DNA from 3 places in the Clostridium amazonense genome. Region 1 is predicted to be linked to each of the others. Evidence: riboswitches for the same ligand, from Rfam matches in the RefSeq annotation. Region 1 holds a riboswitch; each other region holds the start of a gene.
What was found. Region 1 has a riboswitch for cobalamin ahead of AC07E4_RS09640 (YitT family protein). Riboswitches for the same ligand answer to the same signal wherever they lie in the genome.
Positions count from the first base shown of each region.

Region 2: it holds a riboswitch for cobalamin, as region 1 does, so the genes downstream of both, AC07E4_RS02370 (cobyric acid synthase) here and AC07E4_RS09640 (YitT family protein) in region 1, are expected to answer to the same signal.
Region 3: it holds a riboswitch for cobalamin, as region 1 does, so the genes downstream of both, AC07E4_RS12295 (DUF4430 domain-containing protein) here and AC07E4_RS09640 (YitT family protein) in region 1, are expected to answer to the same signal.

Region 1 is NZ_JBWKMH010000024.1:61,678-68,741, forward strand. It holds gene AC07E4_RS09620 (ABC transporter ATP-binding protein) at 1-748, shown strand, start outside; gene AC07E4_RS09625 (hypothetical protein) at 951-1,397, shown strand; gene AC07E4_RS09630 (MarR family winged helix-turn-helix transcriptional regulator) at 1,430-1,861, shown strand; gene AC07E4_RS09635 (HsmA family protein) at 1,864-2,256, shown strand; cobalamin riboswitch at 2,819-3,006, shown strand; gene AC07E4_RS09640 (YitT family protein) at 3,390-4,232, shown strand; gene AC07E4_RS09645 (sigma-54 interaction domain-containing protein) at 4,257-5,306, shown strand; gene AC07E4_RS09650 (acetyl-CoA hydrolase/transferase family protein) at 5,735-7,064, shown strand, end outside.
Region 2 is NZ_JBWKMH010000005.1:23,483-30,546, forward strand. It holds gene AC07E4_RS02360 (GNAT family N-acetyltransferase) at 1-141, shown strand, start outside; gene yfcE (phosphodiesterase) at 195-737, shown strand; cobalamin riboswitch at 1,165-1,348, shown strand; gene AC07E4_RS02370 (cobyric acid synthase) at 1,543-3,042, shown strand; gene cbiB (adenosylcobinamide-phosphate synthase CbiB) at 3,089-4,105, shown strand; gene AC07E4_RS02380 (pyridoxal phosphate-dependent aminotransferase) at 4,136-5,227, shown strand; gene AC07E4_RS02385 (NAD(P)-dependent oxidoreductase) at 5,243-5,875, shown strand; gene hemC (hydroxymethylbilane synthase) at 5,844-6,725, shown strand; gene cobA (uroporphyrinogen-III C-methyltransferase) at 6,738-7,064, shown strand, end outside.
Region 3 is NZ_JBWKMH010000028.1:179,945-187,008, forward strand. It holds gene AC07E4_RS12280 (HD-GYP domain-containing protein) at 1-773, shown strand, start outside; gene AC07E4_RS12285 (HD-GYP domain-containing protein) at 859-1,953, shown strand; gene AC07E4_RS12290 (NAD(P)/FAD-dependent oxidoreductase) at 2,134-3,540, shown strand; cobalamin riboswitch at 3,668-3,857, shown strand; gene AC07E4_RS12295 (DUF4430 domain-containing protein) at 4,064-4,822, shown strand; partial or broken gene AC07E4_RS12300 (cell wall-binding repeat-containing protein) at 4,845-7,064, shown strand, end outside.

The DNA of each region.
Region 1 (7,064 bases):
AAAAGAGCTTTCAAATATTAATGGTGATATAACTTTTGAAAATGTATATTTTGGATATAGTGAAGAAGCATTAATTTTAAAAAATATAAATTTTCATGTGAAAAGTGGTGAAACTATTGCACTAGTTGGTCCAACAGGGGCTGGTAAGACTACAATTATAAATTTACTATCAAGATTTTATGATGTTTCTAAAGGAAAAATTTTAATTGATGGTGTTGATATAAAAAATTATAAAAGAGACAGTCTAAGAAAAGCATTTGGAATTGTGCTTCAAGATACTTATCTATTTTCAGGAACGATAATGGAGAATATAAGATATGGAAGGCTAGATGCTACTGATGATGAAGTAAAAGAAGCTGCTATTATAGCAAATGCTCATTCATTTATTAGACATATGAAAAATGGATACAATACAATACTCCTAGAGAATGGAACAAATTTGAGTCAAGGTCAAAAACAACTTTTAGCTATAGCTAGAGTGATTTTATCTAATCCATCTATATTAATATTAGATGAAGCTACAAGTAATGTTGATACTCGTACAGAACTTAATATCCAAGAAGCTATGCTAAAACTTATGAAAGGTAGAAGTAGTTTTATTATAGCTCATAGACTTAGTACAATTCGTGATGCTGACACTATAATGGTAATAGATAATGGTGAAATTGTAGAAAAGGGAAATCATTTTGAACTTATGAATAAAAAAGGAACATATTATAATATGTATTCTAAACAATTTGAAATGTAAGGTATATATTTTAAAAAATTGACAATGGACAGTGAATGTGAAAATTTGAATTTGAAATCCTATATTAAAGACCTCAAGTAATATAAAAAGTATTATTTGAGGTCTTTACATATATTTCATGTTGACAAGCTGTTTATAACATAATAAAATAGTTTGCATAGAAACTAAATGATTCGCATGCAAACTATAAGGAGAAAAGAAAATGAATATTTTAAAAGTAGAAAAGAAAACTTTATTACTTGTAGTGGGACTTATTTGGGGGTTTGCAGGATTTAGAGTATTTACTTTAGGAGTAGGTGATATAAAAACTAATGATGGAAACTTGATTTTAAGTGCATTATTTTCAGCTATAATATTTTATCTATTTTTTAAATTTATATTTAGTAAAATGTTTGAAAAGCATACTAAAAGAATTATAAACAGTAATTTAAAGAAACATTGTATATTTTCATTTTTCGATGTTAAAAGCTATATCATAATGGGATTTATGATATTCTTTGGAATAACTATAAGAAATTTAGAAATAGTAAATCCTATATACTTAGGTTCCTTTTATATGGGCCTTGGATTTGCGTTATTTATAGCTGGTGTATTATTTTTAATAAGTTTTATAAAATTTGAAAAAACTAAAGCTAAATATAGTTTATAAAATTAATTTATGAATGGGGATGAAATAAGTATATGAATTATAATTCTTTTGAAATAGCTATGCTTATAAAGGAGATATATGCAAGTACCATTGAAATAGTTAGTAATAACTTAAAAGAAAGTGGACTTACTCATCAGCAAATAATGGTTATTAAGTTAATAGCTCATAATGGTAAGGTTAATATATCTCAGTTATGTGATGAAATGTTTTTAGCAAAGGGAACTGTGTCTGGTATAGTCAAAAGACTTGAATCACAAGGTTATGTAAAAAAAATTAAAGATGATGAAGATAAAAGAAATACATATGTTACTTTTTCAGATAAAGGTATAGAATTTGCTAAAAATTTTAGATGTGAAATTAATAAAAGCTTTGATAAAGTATTTGAAAATTTTACAGATGAAGAAATAAAAGAAGTTAAAAATAACTTACTAAATTTAAGAAATAAAATAAGAGGAGATAGATAAAAATGGATGGGAAATTGATATTTGCAATTATCACAATAACTTTAGCTTTAGTATTTTATACTATAGGTGTTTTTTCAGAAAGAAAATCTAAAACACTAAGAAAATGGCATGTTATTACATTTTGGTTAGGACTTGTTTTTGATACTACAGGCACATTGACTATGGAACGTATAGCATCTTTAAATGAAGTAAGTAATGCTGCTTCTGGAATTTCACTTCATGGAATAACAGGAATGATAGCTATTATACTAATGCTATTTCATGCAATTTGGGCAACATGGGTATTATTTAAAGGAGACGATAAAAAGAAATTAGCATTTCATAAATTTAGTTTATTAGTATGGATTGTTTGGTTAATTCCTTATATTATTGGAATGGTTATAGGAATGTCATAATTTTTAAATTATATAGGAATATGAGATTTTTTGACTATCAAATTAGAATAGTATTATTCCAAGGGGCTGTATCAAAAATATTTTTGTTAAAATATATGGTTTCAAGTTGAAAAATGAAATTACTCAAATATTAAATGAGAATGGTAGTGTTATAAGAAACAGGCTATTGGTATTTAAAGTTTACCAATAGCCTTATATTTTTCATTAATTTAATAATATAGTTTATAATTTTAAATTAAACTTATTAATTAATTTATTAACTAAGTTATTTTGATACAACCCCTTCATGAAAAAAAGTTTTTTTATCGATAAATTAAAATTTAAAATAATCTTTTTATCAAATGATACTATTAATCTTACAGTTTATTCTTATAAAACTTCTTCATTAAATTTACTAATGAGGAGGTTTTATTATATGGTTATATAAAGCAATTAATATTTATTAAAAATCTAGAATAGCACTTGAATAAATATATGAGAAAGGTATATACTGGAATAGGTGAGAAAATTAAGAAAATTTTGATTTGGTTTGTGAAAAAATTGTTTTTTATTACGTAGTTAATTGAATATAGTAGATTAAGGTACAAAGTTTTATGCTTTGTTTAAAAGGGAAATAAGTGAAAGTCTTATACGGTCCCGCCGCTGTAATGAGGAGAATTACTTTAAATTAGTGCCACTGATTTAAATTGGGAAGGCTAAAGTAATTTTATGATTCAGAGTCAGAAGACCTGCCTTGATTTATACACCAATACTCTACGGCAGATGGGGGGTGTCAACAAATATATATAAATTGAAGTTTATATATTTTATAGTTGTGCTATTTTTAGCCCCTTAACGTTTAGTTAGGGGCTTTATTTATTTTAAATTTTACTTAAAATACTTTAAACATTTAATATAGGGTTCCAAGTTCATCTTCATAATTATTAGTTCCAAAACTTGGATACCCTTAAGAGTGAGACTAGCTCGGAATCATTTTATAGTAAGTATTTCTTTTGAAAGCAATATATTTACAACTTAAAAAATAGTTTTGAATTCGAGCTTGTTTCCCTATAGCATCTCACCATTTTAAGTATTTAGTTTTAAAAAAATAAGTTAATAATTTAACTTTTAAAAGTTATAAGAGGGGGAGTTTTATGATAAAAAAATTAAAAGAATTTTTACTTATAAACATAGGTATTATAATGGTTGCATGTGGAATGTATTTCTTTTTAATGAATAATAACCTAGCAACAGGTGGAGCAAATGGTTTAGCCATAGTTATAAATCACTTCATTCCTAAAGTACCTGTTGGGATTATTATGATTGTTATTAACATAGTTTTATTTATAGTGGCTTTTATATTTATTGGTAGCAGTTTTGGAGTTAAAACAATTTATGCTAGTTTTGGAATTTCTTTTGCAGTTTTAATTCTTGAAAAAACTATAAACTTAAAAGGTTCACTTACTGGAGATATATTATTAGAACTTATATTTGGAATTTTAATATCTGGAGCTGGAATGGGGATTGTTTTCAATCAAAATGCATCTACTGGTGGAACAGATATAATTGCAAAGATTTTAAATAAGTTTTTTCATATTAATTTGGGAAAGGCTGTATTATTATCTGATTTAAGTATAACAGTTGCAGCTGCATTTGCTTTTGGAATAAAAATGTCAATGTATGCAATGCTAGGTGTAATAATAAATGGTTTTGTTATAGATGCAGTATTAGAAGGTATAAACATGTGTAAGGAAGTTACTATAGTTAGCAAAGAATATGAAAAAATTAATCAATTTATAATAAAAGATTTAGATAGGTGCTCTACTTTTTATAATGGAAGAGGTGGATTCACAAATAAAGAAAAAAACATATTAGTTGTAGTAATCGGAAGAAGAGAAGTAGGCAAATTAAAGCATTATATAAATGAAGTAGATAAAGATGCTTTTATAACAGTAAGCAATATATGTGAAGTACTAGGGTATGGATTTAAAAGCTAACTTATTTAATTTATGGAGGGAAATATGGATAATAATGAAGTTACTTTTTATAATGACTCTTCCATGGAATATGACAAAGAATTACAGGTTATGAAGAAAAATCTTTTTAATATAAGTGGAATGTCAATAGAATCTAACTCGATGATGGATGTTTTAAGGAACTCAAGTAAAATATCCAAGACAGATATTACAGCGTTAATATTAGGTGAAACAGGTGTAGGAAAAGAAGGAATAGCTAAATATATTCATTATAATAGTAAAAGAAAAGATAATGCATTTATAACAATAAACTGTGGTGCAATTCCAGAAAATCTTATAGAATCAGAACTTTTTGGATATGAACCAGGTGCTTTTACTGGTGCAAACAAAGGTGGGAAAATTGGTTTATTTCAATTAGCAGATGGAGGGACAATATTTTTAGATGAAGTAGGCGAATTACCATTAACTACTCAAGTTAAACTTTTAAGAGTTCTTCAAGAAAAGCAAATTGAAAAAGTTGGTGGTGTTGAATCTATAAGTGTAGATATACGAATAATAGCTGCAACAAATAAAGATTTAAAAAAATTAATAGATATGAAATTATTTAGAGAAGATTTATACTATAGATTAAGTGTTTTTCCTATAGTAATACCACCATTAAGAGAAAGAAAAGAAGATATAAAGTTACTTATAGATTTCTTTACAAATGAAATAAATGAAAAATATAATACCAAATGTAATTTTAGTGAAAATGCATTAGAGTGTCTTTATAATTATGAGTGGCCTGGAAATGTAAGAGAACTTAAAAATATAGTGGAACGGCAAATTATAATGAATGAATCAAATATTATATACAAGAGAAATTTAGATCAAGAAATAAAAAATACAAAAATTGAACAAGATTACATGTTAAGTATGAACAATTACTCTATAAAAGGATATAGCTTAAAAGAAATAATAGATAAAATTGAGATAGAAATTATAGAAGATGCATTAGAGCGATATGGTAATGTAAGAACAGCAGCAAAAGCGCTACAAATAGATCCATCTACGTTAATTAGGAAAAAGCAAAAATATTTTAAAAATAAATCTTAATTAGATTTTATTTTAATAAACATATTTAGACTGTTGATTATAATATCATCAGTCTTATTTCTTTTTAATTAAACACATATTTAAAAAAGTGTTTTGATTCACATTATCAATAAAAATGAACAAATAGTTGCAAATATGAAAAATTGCATTTTTGCATACACATATGTAAACATATTGTAAATACAACTTTAGAAAGAGTTAAAAAAATAACGATTGCAAATAATCATCAAATATTTAAATTTATATCTATATTAATATTAATTAAATGGCTAAAAGTAAGCATTATTTTTAATAATTAAAATTGGCATAGTAATTGCTTTTAAAATAAGTGGGCTGGTAAGAGGGGGGATAAAATAAAAAATACTATAAACTGATTAATAAATAATTTAAATTTTAAAAATAAAATATTGTAATTACAAGGAGTAAAAATGGAGTGGTTAAATTTATACAAAGAAAAACTTTTATCACCTAGAAAAGCTGCTTTAAAAATAAAAAATGGCAGTAGAGTCGTTATAGGTCATGCTGCTGGAGAACCTAAAAAAGTTGTAGAAGCTATGGTTAATGAAAAGGATAAATATTCAGGCATTGAAATTGTTCATATGATTGGTATGGGTTTAGGTGACTATGTAAAAAAAGAAAACAATAATAATTTTAGACATAATTCATTTTTTGCTGGACCAACAACTAGAGAGGCGATAGCTAATGGAAATGCAGATTTTACACCTTGTTTTTTCTCAGAAATACCAAGAATGTTTAGAGATGACTACTTAACAGTTGACGTAGCTATAATTCAAGTTTCATCACCAGATGAACATGGATTTTGTAGCTTTGGAATATCTAATGATTATACAAAACCAGCTGCAGAATGTGCAAGGTTAGTAATTGCTGAAGTAAACCCTAATATGCCAAGAACTCTAGGAGATTCATTTATACACATAAATGACATTGATTACATTGTAGAAGTAAATTACGACTTAATAGAAATAAATAAAAGTAATATAACTGATATAGAAAAAGCTATTGGTAAGAATTGTGCAAGTCTTATAGAAGATGGTTCTACATTGCAACTTGGAATAGGCTCTATACCAGATGCGGTATTAATGTGTTTAGAAAACAAAAAAAATTTAGGAATTCATTCAGAAATGATATCTGATGGAGTTTTAAACTTAATAGAAAAAGGTGTTATTACTAATAAAAGAAAAACTATTCATAAAAATAAAATTGTAGTTAGTTTTATAATGGGAACTAAAAAAATATATGATTTTGTTAATAATAATCCTATGATTGAAACTTATCCTGTAGATTATGTAAACGATCCAAATATTATAAGCAAAAATAAGAATATGGTAGCTATTAATTCTTGTATCCATGTAGATTTAATGGGTCAAGTTGCATCAGAATCTATAGGAATGAAACAATTTAGTGGCGTTGGGGGACAAGTTGACTTTATAAGAGGTGCCAATATGTCAGATGGTGGAAAGTCCATAATAGCTATGCCATCAACTGCTAAAAATGAACAAGTATCTAGAATAGTTCCATTTTTAGAAAAAGGTACAGCTGTAACAACATCAAGAAATGCTATTCAATATATCGTTACCGAATATGGAATAGCAGAACTTAAAGGTAAATCTTTAAAAGAAAGAGCTAGAGCACTTATTAACATAGCACATCCTAAATTTAGAGCAGAACTTATAGAAGAATGGGAAAAAAGATTTAAAAAAGAATTTGATTATTTTATTTACTATAAAATTCATAAAT
Region 2 (7,064 bases), on a different contig from region 1:
ATTTTTGACAATGTAATGAATATAAAAGGAATTGAAGCACTAAAAAAAGTAGGATTTTCAATAGTAGAAGAAAAAGAAAATGAAGTTTTATTTAGAATGACTAAAGAAGAATTTAATGCAATGAAAATAGATAAAAGTTAGAAAAATATAGTATTATTCTATTAGTTAAACTTATGAAAAGGAGAATTGAAGGAATGAAATTATTTTTTATGTCAGATATTCATGGATCATTAAAATACGCAAAATTAGGAGTAGATGCATTTATAAAAGAGAATGCTGATTATATGGTTATTTTAGGAGATGTTTTATATCATGGCCCAAGAAATCCATTGCCAGAAGAATATAATCCAAAAGAAGTTGCAAATCTTATAAATAAATATAAAAATAAAATTATAGGTGTAAGAGGAAATTGCGATGCAGATGTAGACCAAATGCTTTTAGAATATCCTTGCATGATGGATTACAATGTGATTCTAGCTGATAATAAGAGAGTGTTTATAACACATGGGCACATATACAGTGAAAAAAATATGCTGAACATAGCTGAAGGCGATGTATTAATATACGGACATACTCATATACCAGTAGCTAAAAAGGAAAATGATATTTATGTAATCAATCCAGGTTCAATATCTTATCCAAAAGAAAATAATCCGCATAGCTATGGAATATTAGAAGACAATGTTTTTTATATAAAAGATATATGTGGTAATGTAATAAAATCTATAGAACTTTAAAAATTTAAGGTATAGTACTAAAATTAATAATTAACGATAAAACTGAAGTATCAGTTTTAAAAATAAATCTTTATAATAATTTGTGGAACAAATTAGTTAAAAACTATGATTAGTAAGAATACTATAATGGGGAATTTATTCTCCAAAATAAACTTTTTATGGATAAATATTATATTAATTTTATTTGAAACACAAATAAAACATTGTAGCGAGGATTTCAATCCCCGGGGATATCCACCATCATTGTTAATTGATAAATGTTAATTGTTAATTGGTTTCAATCATGATAATAAAATAAACTGTAAGATTAATATTATCATTTGATAAAGATGTGATTTAAAATTTGATATTGGAACCCTATAGTGTGTTACTTGACAGGTTTTCCATTTAATTTTATAATCAAAACGTAAATAATTAAAATAATAACAATGTAATATTGTGTTTAGGTGCTTATACATAAGTGAAAAGGGAATATGGTTAAATTCCATAGCAGCCCCCGCTACTGTAATTGATGACGAGTCTTAAAAAACCACTTATTTTGAGATAAATAGGGAAGGATAAGACAAGGATGACTCATGAGCCAGGAGACCTGCCTAAATTAGAAAAGCTTTCGGAGGGAAAGAACTATTTAGTATATAATTTATTTAATTATACAAATAGATATGCCCTTTATGGCATATCTATTTATTTTATGCAAAATATTGAAAATGCATTTTAAATTTTCAATATTTATACTAAATTTAGTGTATTTAAAATTTAAATACTAAAAATAGAAAATTCTCAGTATTAGAAAGGATGTTTAATCATGGCAAAAATAATGGTTCAAGGAACGGCATCTTCCGTTGGAAAAAGCATATTAGTAACAGCACTTTGTAGAATATTAACTCAAGATGGATATAAGGTATGTCCATATAAATCTCAGAATATGTCTTTAAATTCATACATAACTTTAGATGGTAAAGAAATGGGACGAGCACAAGTCCTTCAAGCATATGCATGTGGATTAGAACCAGAAGCATATATGAATCCAATACTTTTAAAGCCAACTAGTGACAAAAAATGTCAAATAATAGTTAATGGTGAAGTTTATGGAAATAGTACTGCGATGGAATATCATAATATGAAACTTCAATTTAGAGATATGTTAAAAAGAGATTTTGAAAAATTAGAAAAAGAGTTTGATGTTATAGTTATGGAGGGGGCAGGTAGTCCAGCAGAAATAAATTTAAGAGATAGAGATATAGTTAATATGGGAATGGCAGAACTTGTAGATGCCCCAGTATTATTAGTTGGAGATATAGATAAAGGTGGAGTATTTGCATCATTAGTTGGAACTTTAGTGCTTTTAAAAGATGATGAAAAAGAAAGAGTAAAAGGTACAATTATAAATAAATTCAGAGGTGATGTGGATATACTAAAACCAGGTATAGATATGCTTGAAGATATATCTAAAAAAGATTGTATAGGCGTTGTACCACATTTTAGATTAGCTTTAGAAGATGAAGATGGAGCTGTTGAGTTAAATAAAGAAATAACAGACAAAATAGATATAGCAGTTATAAAATTACCTAGAATATCAAATTTTACAGATATAGATGCTTTAAAAATTGAGGAAGATGTATCAGTAAGATTTATAGAGTCTGTAGATGATTTTAAAAATCCAGATTTACTAATTATACCAGGAAGTAAAAACACAATAGAAGATTTAAATGCTCTAAAAAAGAGTGGGCTTTTTGATAGAATAAAAGAATATAGCAAAACTGGTGAAGTTGTAGGAATTTGTGGTGGATATCAGATGTTAGGTAAAAAAATTAATGATCCTAACAGAGTAGAAAGTGAAAACCTACAAACAGAGGGATTAGGTCTTTTAGATGTTGAAACTACTTTTGAAGATAAAAAAGTTACAACTAGAGTTGAAGGACATGTAATAGATAAGAATAATTTTATAACAGATAGAGAAAAAATAAATGTATATGGATATGAAATACATATGGGCGTTACAAAATTAGGTGAAAATGCAAATCCTTTATTTGAAATAACAAGTGAGAATGAAGAGAAATGTAGTCATGTAGATGGTGTTATAAATAATGAGAAAAATGTTATAGGTACATATTTACATGGAGTTTTTGATAATGTAGATTTTAGAGAAGTTATAGTAAATAAATTAAGAAGTAAAAAAGGAATAGAATGTAAAGAATCTTCTACATATGAAAATTTAAGAGAAGAAGAATTAAATAAATTAGCAGATATAGTTCGTGCATCTTTAGATATGGAAAAAGTATATAAAATTATGGGACTAAAATAATGTCCTAGTTATAGTTAGGTGTGATATTTTGTTTAATTTTAATTTAATGAATAATATTATTTATGTATTTGTAGCCATGATTATAGACTTTATATTAGGTGATCCTAATTGGCTACCTCATCCAATAATATATATAGGAAAACTTATAAGTAAAATAGAAAAGAAATTTAGAGATAAATATGGTAACAATGAAAAATTGAAAAGAGCTGGAGGAATTATGGTTATAATAGTATGTTTAGTGACTTACTTTATACCATATATACTCCTAAGATTTGCACTTATAAGTAGGCCAATTTTTCATATATTAAATGTATTAATAATCTGGACTACACTTGCAGCAAAAAGTTTAGATAAAGCGGCTATGGAAGTATATTATTCTTTGCAAAAAGATGATATAGATGATGCAAGAATTAAGCTTTCATATATAGTTGGAAGAGATACTAGTGGACTTTCTAAGCATGAAATAATAAGAGCAGATATAGAAACAGTTGCGGAAAATGCTTCAGATGGAATAATTGCACCTATATTTTATGCATTAATTGGTGGTGCACCACTTGCAATGATGTATAAAGGTGTAAATACTATGGATTCTATGGTTGGATACTTAAATGAAAAGTATAAGAATATAGGATTCTTCCCAGCAAAGGTAGATGATGTATTTAATTTTATACCTGCAAGATTAACAGGGCTTCTTATGTGTTTATGTGCTTTTGTTGTTAAGGGAAATATAATTAAGAGTTTTAAAATTATGATTAGAGATAGAAAAAATCATAAAAGTCCTAATTGTGCTTACCCAGAAGCAGCAACAGCAGGAGCATTGAAGATTCAACTTGGTGGAACAAATGTATATTTTGGAGAAGTTGTTTATAAACCAACTATTGGAGATAATATAAATGAGTTAACAGAAGAACATATAAAAAAATCAGTAAAGCTTATGTATGCAAGTGAAGTATTATTAGTTCTTATAATGGTTATTGTACTAATTTCAATATATGCATATATGATTTATTTAATAATGGAGCTTTTTAGATTAAAGTCTAAATATGTTATGAATTTATTTTAAATAATAATTTCAAAGATTGAGGTGGTGTTTTTGAAACACGGAGGAGATATTTATAGTGATGGAATACTAAAGGGCAAAACATTAATAGATTTTAGTTCTAATATAAACCCTTTAGGTGTTCCTAAAAGTTTTAGTGAGCATATAGAAGAAGCTGTATCAATGCTTACAGTTTATCCAGATATAAAGTATAGAGCTTTAAAAAGTAATATAAAAGAGTATCTAGATAAATCTTATAGTTATTTTGGACAAAATGAAAGAAAATTTGGATTTAATGATAAAAACATATTACTTGGTAATGGTGCATCGGAAATTTTGGATTTAGCAATAAAATCATTAAAATCAATAACTATTGTGGTTCCTTCTTTTGTTGAGTATGAAGATAATGCAAGAAAGCATGGAGTAACTTTAAAATATTCATATTTAAAAGAAAACTTTAATTATGATTATGAAGATATATTAGAAAAAGTAAAAACTACAGAGGGATTGATTATAGGAAATCCTAATAATCCTAATGGATGTAAAATTGATAAAGAAAAATTTAAAGCTATATTAGATTATTGTGAAGAAAATAAAAAAATTATTTTAATAGATGAAGCATTTATTGAGTTTACACTGGATATAAATAATAGCTTTATAGATCTTGTTAATGATTATAATTGTTTATTCATAGTAAGAGCAATAACAAAATTTTATGGGCTTCCAGGAGTAAGATTTGGATTTGGAATAACAAAAAATGAAAAAATCATTGATTATTTTAATTTAATGCAAAATCCTTGGAATGTAAATTGCTTTGCAGAAGTGGCTGTAAAGTATTCATTAAAAGACATAGAATACATAAAACAATCTATAAATTGGATAAGAGTTCAGAGAGAGATGATGCTTAATGAATTAAAAAATATTAAATTTATAGATAAAGTATATAATACATATGGAAACTATATACTTATTAAACTTAGAGATATTAATTGTAATGAATTATATGAAAAATTAAAAGAACAAGAAATAATAATTAGAAAATGTGATAATTATAAAGGTTTAGATAATAAATTTATAAGAGTCGCTATAAAAGATGAAAATTTAAACTTAAAATTAATAGATGCACTAAAAAGCATAAAAATGTAATAAAAGGTGTTTTGTATGAATGATGAATTGAGCTTTATATCAGTAAAATCAAATAAGTTAAAAGTACTTATTATAGGTGGAGGAAAGGCTGGTTTTATAAAGGCTAAGTCTTTCCTAAATAAAGGTGCATGTGTAAAAGTAATATCACAAGAATTTTGCAGTGAATTTAAAAGTTTATTAGAATATGAAAGACTTTCACTATCTAGTGAAATGTATAGTGAAAGTTTGATAAATCAATGTCATATAGTAGTTATTGCTACCAGTGATAAAAACTTAAACGATACAATAAGGAATCATTGTGAAAAAACTTATAAAATCTATATAGATACTACGGAAGTAGAGAAAAGTCTTTGTATAACTCCAACAATGGGAGAAAGCAAAAATATAGTATTTGCACTTCATACTAAAGGGAAAAGTCCAAAAACATCTGTTTTTGTAAGAGATATTATGAGCGAGAGTTTAATGAAATATGATGATTATGTAGAGTTTTCTTTGAAAGTACGAAATTCAATGGATGATATGAAGAAAAAAATAGAAGTCATGAATTTTATAAGCACAAAAGATTTTTTATACTTTTTTAATAAAGGATATGGAGAAAAAATTTTAAAATTATTTTATGGAGGTCTTAGCCTTGAAGATAGCAACTAGAAAAAGTAAATTAGCACAAGTTCAAACAGAGTATGTAATGGAACTTGTAGAGAAAACTCATAATGTAAAGTGTGAAAAAGTATTAACAGATACTTTAGGAGATAAAAGATTAGATGTAACACTTGATAAAATAGGGGGCAAGGGACTTTTTATAAAAGAGCTTGAAGTTCTAATGCTTGAAGGAAAAGCGGATGCAGCTGTGCATAGTATGAAAGATATGCCTTATGAATTGCCAGAAGGGTTTATAATAGCAGCAAGTCCAATACGTGAAGATGTTAGAGATGCATTTGTTTCATTAAATGGAGTTAAGTTTAATGAGTTAAAAAATGGAGCTAAAATAGGAACAAGTAGTAGAAGAAGAGCTACTCAATTGAAGGCATTAAGACCTGATTTAGAAATTGTTCCAATAAGAGGAAATGTTCAAACAAGACTTGATAAAATAGAGAAAGAAAATTTAGATGGAATTATATTAGCAGCAGCTGGATTAAAAAGACTTGGCATGGAATGCATAATAACTAACTATTTTGATGTTAGAGAAATAGTTCCAGCTATAGCACAAGGTGCATTAGGAATAGAGGTTCATGAAACACTTAAAAACAAAGAAGTATTTACATCATTAAATGATGAAAGAACTAGAATATGTGTAGATGCTGAAAGAAGTTTTATGAAAGCATTAAAGGGTGATTGTCATTCAACAATAGGTGCATATGCTGAAATAAAAGATGATAATATGAATATCATTGGAATATATGAAGTAAATGGGAAACTTGTAAAAAAAGAAGTTAATGGGAAAGTAGAAGATAATATAAAATTAGGAGAGGAACTTGCCTCTTTAATATTAAATTCATAGGAGGAAGTTTATATGAGCAAAGTATATTTAATTGGTGCAGGTCCAGGACATGAAGAACTTATAACGTTAAGAGCTGTAAATGTGCTTAAAAATTGTACAGCTATAATGTATGACAGACTTTGTGGAGAAGGTTTTTTACAATATGTAAATAGCAATGCTGAAATTTATTATTGTGGAAAAGAGCCAGGATGTCATTATAAGAGTCAAGAAGAAATAAACAATATGCTAGTTAAACTTGCAAAAGAAGGACATATTGTTGGAAGAGTAAAAGGTGGAGATCCATATGTTTTTGGAAGAGGTGGAGAAGAAGCACTTTCTTTATTAGAGGAAAACATAGAA
Region 3 (7,064 bases), on a different contig from region 1:
TTTACATTAATAATAAAAATAATATGGAAGAAGTAACTGCTTTCGTAAAAAAAATCTTAAAAGAACTAGATTCTCCAAGGAGTGCAGTTAAAAATATATTATTAGAAGGTAGCGGAGAAGATGCAATATTTAAGCACTCAGTTAATGTTACAGTAATTAGCTTATTATTAGGAAAGTGGATTGGATTAGATGAGAAGGAATTAAACTTTTTAATGAGAGCTAGTATTTTACATGATTTTGGAAAGTATAAGATAAAAGATATACTTATGAAAAAAGAGAAACTTAGTAAAGAAGAATTTCAGATAATAAAAGAACATCCTATAATTGCATATAAACTAATAAAAGATATTCCTTATTTGAATGATAGTATAAAACTAGGTGTATTAATGCACCATGAAAGATTAGATGGTAGTGGGTATCCATTGAAAATAAAAACTAATATTCATCATTTTGCAAGAATAATTGCTATAGCAGATACTTTTGATGCACTTAACTCGAATAGACCATATAAAGAAAGAAAAGACTTATTTACTGTGTTAGAAATTATAAGGGAAGAAAGTTTAAGAAAATTGGATTATAATTATTGCAATATATTTATAGAACATATAATAAATTACTATATAGGAGAAAATGTTCTTCTTAACAATGGTAAAATTGCAAAGATAATACAAATAGATCCTAACAACTTATCTAAACCGTTATTATTATGTGAAGATGAATTTATAAATTTAAAAGATTATGCAAATCTAGAGGTAGAAAAATTATTAATATAAGTAAGTTAATTGCATAAATCTATATAAATATTTTTAATATTTGTACGAGTATATTATTAATATGAATTTATGAATGAGGTGCAAAATGAAGGTAAGCAGTAACTTGGAATTTGATATAGAAAAGTTAACAAAAGGTAAAATTGCAGAAAAAGATATTATAGTTGATGATAAGATTCTTGTGAAAAAAGGAGCAATCTTAACAGAAGAAATTATAAAAAAATTACAAAATGAATATTTAGAAAACCCTATATTTCATGAACTTTATAAGGAAAGTTCATTGAAAGACGTTACTTGTAATTTGGATGAAGTAGAACAGGAAATAAAAAAAAGAGAAGAGATATTGTTAGATGAAGTTATAGTTAAAGTTCAAAAGTATACAGAAGAAATGAAAGATATATTTGAAAAATTAGATTCATCTAATATACCTAATATGATTGAAATAAGAAACTTTAGTGAAAAAATATTAGAAGAATTAACATCACCTAGAATGGCTGTTAAGAACATAGTATTATATGGAAGTGGTAATGATTCAGTATTTAAACATTCAGTAAATGTAACTATTTTAAGTGTATTATTAGGAAAATGGTTAAACTTTGATGATGAAAAATTAAGTTGTTTAATGAGAGCTGCTTTATTACATGATTTTGGGAAATATAAAATACAAGAAATTCTGGATAAAGAGGAAGAATTAAATGAAGAGGAGTTTAGAGCTATAAGACAACATCCTGTAGTTGCATATAATTTAATACAAAATTTATCATATGTAAATGATGATATAAAATTAGGAATATTAATGCATCATGAAAGATTAGATGGTAGTGGATATCCATTGAAAAGAAAAGATAATCAAATTAATGATATAGCAAGAATAATAGCAATAGCAGATACCTTTGATGGAGTTAATTCTAAAAGAAATTATAAGCCTAAAAAGGACTTGTTTGAAGCACTAGAAACTATTAGAGAAGAAGGAATAGAAAAATTAGATTACAAATATTGTAATGTATTTATAGAACATATAATAAATTATTATATAGGAGAATATATTCTTTTTAATAATAATAAGGTTGCAAAAATAATACAAATAGATGTAAACAATTTATCGGCACCTTTATTGTTATGTGAAGATAAGTTTTTAGATATAAGAAAACATAAAGAATTAAAAATAGAAAAGATATTATAAATAAAAGAGATAAATGGGTACTGTATTCATTTATCTTTTTTTATTTACAAAATACGAATTTTTTTAAAAAAATATTTAAAAATGTTCATAAATTATGTATAATGTTTTTGGGATAAAATTTTATAAAATATGAAATTAATATAATATAAATATTTATTTCATATTGTTTGGAGGAAAAGAATGTACGACATAATTATTATTGGAGCAGGACCATCAGGAATATTCACTGCATTAGAACTTGTGAAAAAGAATGTAAATAAAAAGATTCTATTAATAGAAAAGGGAAAAAGAATTGATAAAAGACATTGTCCAAAAGAAAAAACAAATGAATGTGTAGGTTGTAAGCCATATTGTCATATAACTACTGGATTTTCAGGAGCAGGTGCTTTTTCCGATGGAAAATTATCATTAAGTTATGAAGTGGGTGGAGATTTACCGGAATTAATAGGAAAAGATAAAGCAGAAAAATACATAAAATATGCAGATGATATTTATCTTGAGTTTGGTGCAGATACAAAAATTGAAGGCCTTGGAAACGAAGAAAGTGTAAAAGAAATAAGAAGAAAAGCTATAGAAGCAAATTTAAAACTTGTAGATTGTCCAATAAGACATTTAGGAACAGAAAAAGCGCAAGAAATATATCTAAAAATACAAAATTATTTAATTGAAAATAATGTAGAAATTAAATTTGATACATTAGTAAAAGATTTTATTATAGAAAATGATAAAATAAGTGGAGTAATTGTATCCGATTCGTTAACTAAGAAAAAAGATGAGACGTTAAAGTCAGAAGTAGTAATTGCAGCTACAGGAAGAAAAGGTGCAGATTGGCTTAATAATATGTGTGAAAAGCATAATGTGAATCATAGAGCTGGAACTGTAGATATAGGGGTAAGAGTTGAAATTAGAAATGAAATAATGGAAAAAGTAAATAATGTTTTATATGAATCAAAATTAATTGGTTATCCAGCTCCTTTTGATGATAAAGTAAGAACATTTTGTCAAAATCCAGGTGGATTTGTTTCTCAAGAAAACTATGATAACAATTTGGCTATAGTAAATGGTCATTCTTATAAAGAAAAGAAATCTAATAATACAAACTTAGCAATATTAAGTTCACATAATTTTTCAGCACCATTTAATAAACCTATTGAATATGGAAAGAAAGTTGCAGAACTTGTTAATCTTTTAGGTGGAGGAAGCATTTTAGTTCAAAGATACGGAGATATAATAGATGGAAAACGTACTTGGGAAAAAGAATTAAAACAATCTAATGTAGTGCCAACACTTAAAGATGCTGTAGCAGGAGATTTAACTTCAGCAATTCCATATAGAACAATGACTAATATAGTGAATTTTATAGAAGCTATGAATACATTAGTTCCAGGATTTGCAAGCAAAGAAACTCTTTTATATGGACCAGAAATAAAATTTTATAGCAATAAAATAGACATAGATAGAAACTTTGAAACCAATATAAATGGATTGTATTGTTTAGGAGATTCATCAGGCTGGACAAGAGGACTGATGATGGCATCTGTAATGGGTGTCTTAATGGCAAGAGTATTAACGGATAAAGAATATTAAAAGAAAGAATGATAAGATTAATTCTTATCATTCTTTCTGCTTTTAATTGTCGAAAGATAATAACAATAAAGAATGTTTGAAAATGTTGCAAAACTGCAAACGCTGTAATATAATGTATACGAAAAGAGAATATGGAAATTGAGTAGGTTCTTTTTAAGCAATTAGAAAGTTAAAATGGAAAATGGTGAAAATCCATTACAGCCCAACGTTACTGTAATACTGATGAAACCTTTAAAACCACTGAGATAAAAGTCTTGGGAAGGAAAGGGAGTAAAAAGAAGTTAAGTCAGGAAACATGCCTATTTAGGATTGAATCTTTCGTGGGAGAGATGAAATATCATTAAGTTGTATGAATGCTTAAGTTTTTATGCTTTAATTATATTAAAGTTTATACAAAATGTGTTATTTTAAAGTCCCAGTTGGGGCTTTTTTTATTTTTATAAAAATTAAATATAAAATATTTAAGCATTAAAATTAGTATGAATAAATTTAATGTGTCGGCAAACTATAAAGGGGGGATTAGATGAAAAGAAACCATAGAATACTAGTAGCTATCATTTTGAGTTTTATTATGACTATTTGTTTAGGATGTGGTGCAGGAAATAAGGATTTAAAGACTAGCAAATATGATAATAAAGCAAAAGTAGAAAAAAGTATTGATAAAAAGGGTAATAAAGCTAAAGAAAAAACTGATAAAAAAAATGAAATAAAAAAAGAAAATAGTATAAAAAATAATACAGAAAAAGAAGCGGTCAAAAAAGAAGAAATAAAAAAGGAAGACACTAAAATTGAAAATAATAATGGCAATCAATCATCAGAAGAAAAACAAATAAAAGAAAATAATAATGAAAAAGAAAAAAATGAAACAGTAGTGAAAGATGAAAATAAAAACAATAAAGTAGAAGAAGACACATTTACTATGATAATAGGAAAAGATGTTAAAGGATATACTGGAAATGAATCAAGTGTTGTAGAAGAAATTACAATAAAAATTTATTCTAAAAAAAGTGCAATGCAGTATTTAAGGGAAAATACTTCTATGCAAGAAAATGGAGGATTTATTTTTGAAATTAATGGTATACATAATCATTATCCAATACCAGAATCAGAAAAAACTCCAGAACAAAAGAAAAATGGGGTATTAGGTATTGATTGGTTTATATATCTTAATGATAAAAAAACACCAGTAGGAGCAAATGATGTATATCCACAAAAGGGTGATGTTCTTCTATTTGATTTTCATGAGTGGGATAAAAGAGAATTTTTACCACCAGAAGATTAAAAGATAAAATATGGGGGATGAAATGAGAAATATGAAAAGATTAAAAGAAAAATTTGTAGGCTTATTTTTAATTTTATCAATGATTATATGCTTATCATTTTCTACTGTACTTGCAGTGGAAAATGACAGAATATATGGAAAAGATAGGATATCTACTTCGATTGAAATAAGTAAGAAAGGTTGGCAAAACGACTCTGAGTATGTTTTTATTGCTCAAGGATATGATTTTGCAGATGCATTGTCTGTAGCACCATTAGCTAAAAAATTTAATGCACCTATTTTACTTAATGGAAATATTCAACTAAGAGAAGATACAATAAATGAATTAAAAAGATTAAAACCAAAGAAAGTATTTATATTAGGCGGAGAAAGAGTTATAAGCAAATCTGTAGAAACTCAACTTAAAAATATAAATATAAATGAAATAGAAAGAATATATGGACAAACAAGATACGAAACAGCATTAAAAATTAATAAAAAATTAGGAAAAAGTGATGCTTTATTTATAACTAATGGACAATCTTATGCAGATGCATTATCAGTATCGCCAATAGCAGCACAAAAAGGAATACCAATACTATATACTAAAAATAATGAAATTCCTAAAGAAGTAAATGAGTACATAAAGGGTAATAAAATATTTAATGTATATGTTATTGGTGGAGATGGTGTAATAAATGATAGTGTACTAAAAAATATACCAAACTCTGAAAGAATATTTGGAAAAGATAGGTATGAAACTAACAGGGAAGTTTTAAAAAAGTTTTCTAATGATTTAAAATATGAAAATATTTATTTTGTTACAGGAAATGACTTTCCAGATGCATTGTCAATATCTACACTTGCTGCAGATAAAAAAGCACCAGTGATACTAACTAATAAAAATATAAATAGTGATGTAGAAAAAATTATAAATTCTAACATAACATCTCTAAGTAAATTTATTGCTATAGGTGGACCAGAAGTAGTACCACAAAACATATTAGATAAATTTAAAATGAACTTTGAAATTATAAAATTATCAAAGGACAATGAAAGATTTGGAGATGAAAAGAAAACTAGAGACATAAAAAGTGACATATTAGTAACTGGAAATAATGTAAACATAATAAATATAAATTTAGATGGAAATCTTATTTTAGATCCAGGTGAGAAAGGTACAGTAAACATAAAAAATGTTAAAGCAAAAAATATAATAGTTAAATCTGGAGATGTAAATAGTATTGAGTTAAGTAATGTAAAAGCTGATAAATTAGATATAGAAACAAATAAAAATGTAGCAGTAAAATTGTATGACAATTCTAATATAAAAAGTACAGAAATAAAATCAAGTTCTATATTAAAAAATGAAAAAGGGTCTTTTGGAGATATAAAAGTTGCTAACACAAATGAAAAGTCAAGAACTATCCAATTAATTGGAGAATTTAAAAATGAAATATTAGTAGAAGATAATGCAGTAATTAATTGTGAAAATGTACAAAACATAAAAATAAATCTTAAAAATTCAGAAAAAAGTGTAGAGATTGATGGAAAAGTAAATAAATTAGACATTATAAAAGGCAAAAACATATCTGTAAAAGGAAATATCAAAACAATAAAAAGTGAAAATGACTCAATAATTAATGTAAAAGATAAATCTAATATTGAAAAAATAGAAGCTTTAGATAAATGTAAGATAAAAATAGAAAATGGTGCAAAAGTAAAACTTATAGAAAAAAGTAAAGATGTTTCAATAGAAGGAAAAGCAAATAAGGTAGTAAATAAGAAAGAAAATAGTAGTGGAGGTTCAACTGCAAATCCTAAAAGTGATGAATTTAGTTTAATAATTTCTAATGATGGTACTGAAATATTAAATAAAAACCTTAAAGTTGATAGTAAAAAATCAGCTATGCAGTATCTAAAAGAAAATGCAGACATAAAAGTAAGTAATGGATTTATATATCAAATAAATAATCTAAAAAGTAAACCATTAAAAAATTTAAGTGAAGATGAAAGAAAAGAAGGGTATTTAGGTGCTGATTGGTTTATATATTTAAATGGTAAGAAAACACCTGTAGGAGCTAATGATGTAAAAGTAAAAGCAGGAGATAAACTTGAATTCGAATATAGAAGATGGGATTGGCATGATTTGGTAGCTGATGGAGAACCTATTTCTTTAACCGTAGAAGGAATAAAAAGTAAAATTAAGCAAAATGAAGAGATGGAGATATTAGTTACTTGTGTATATAGACCTGTATATGAT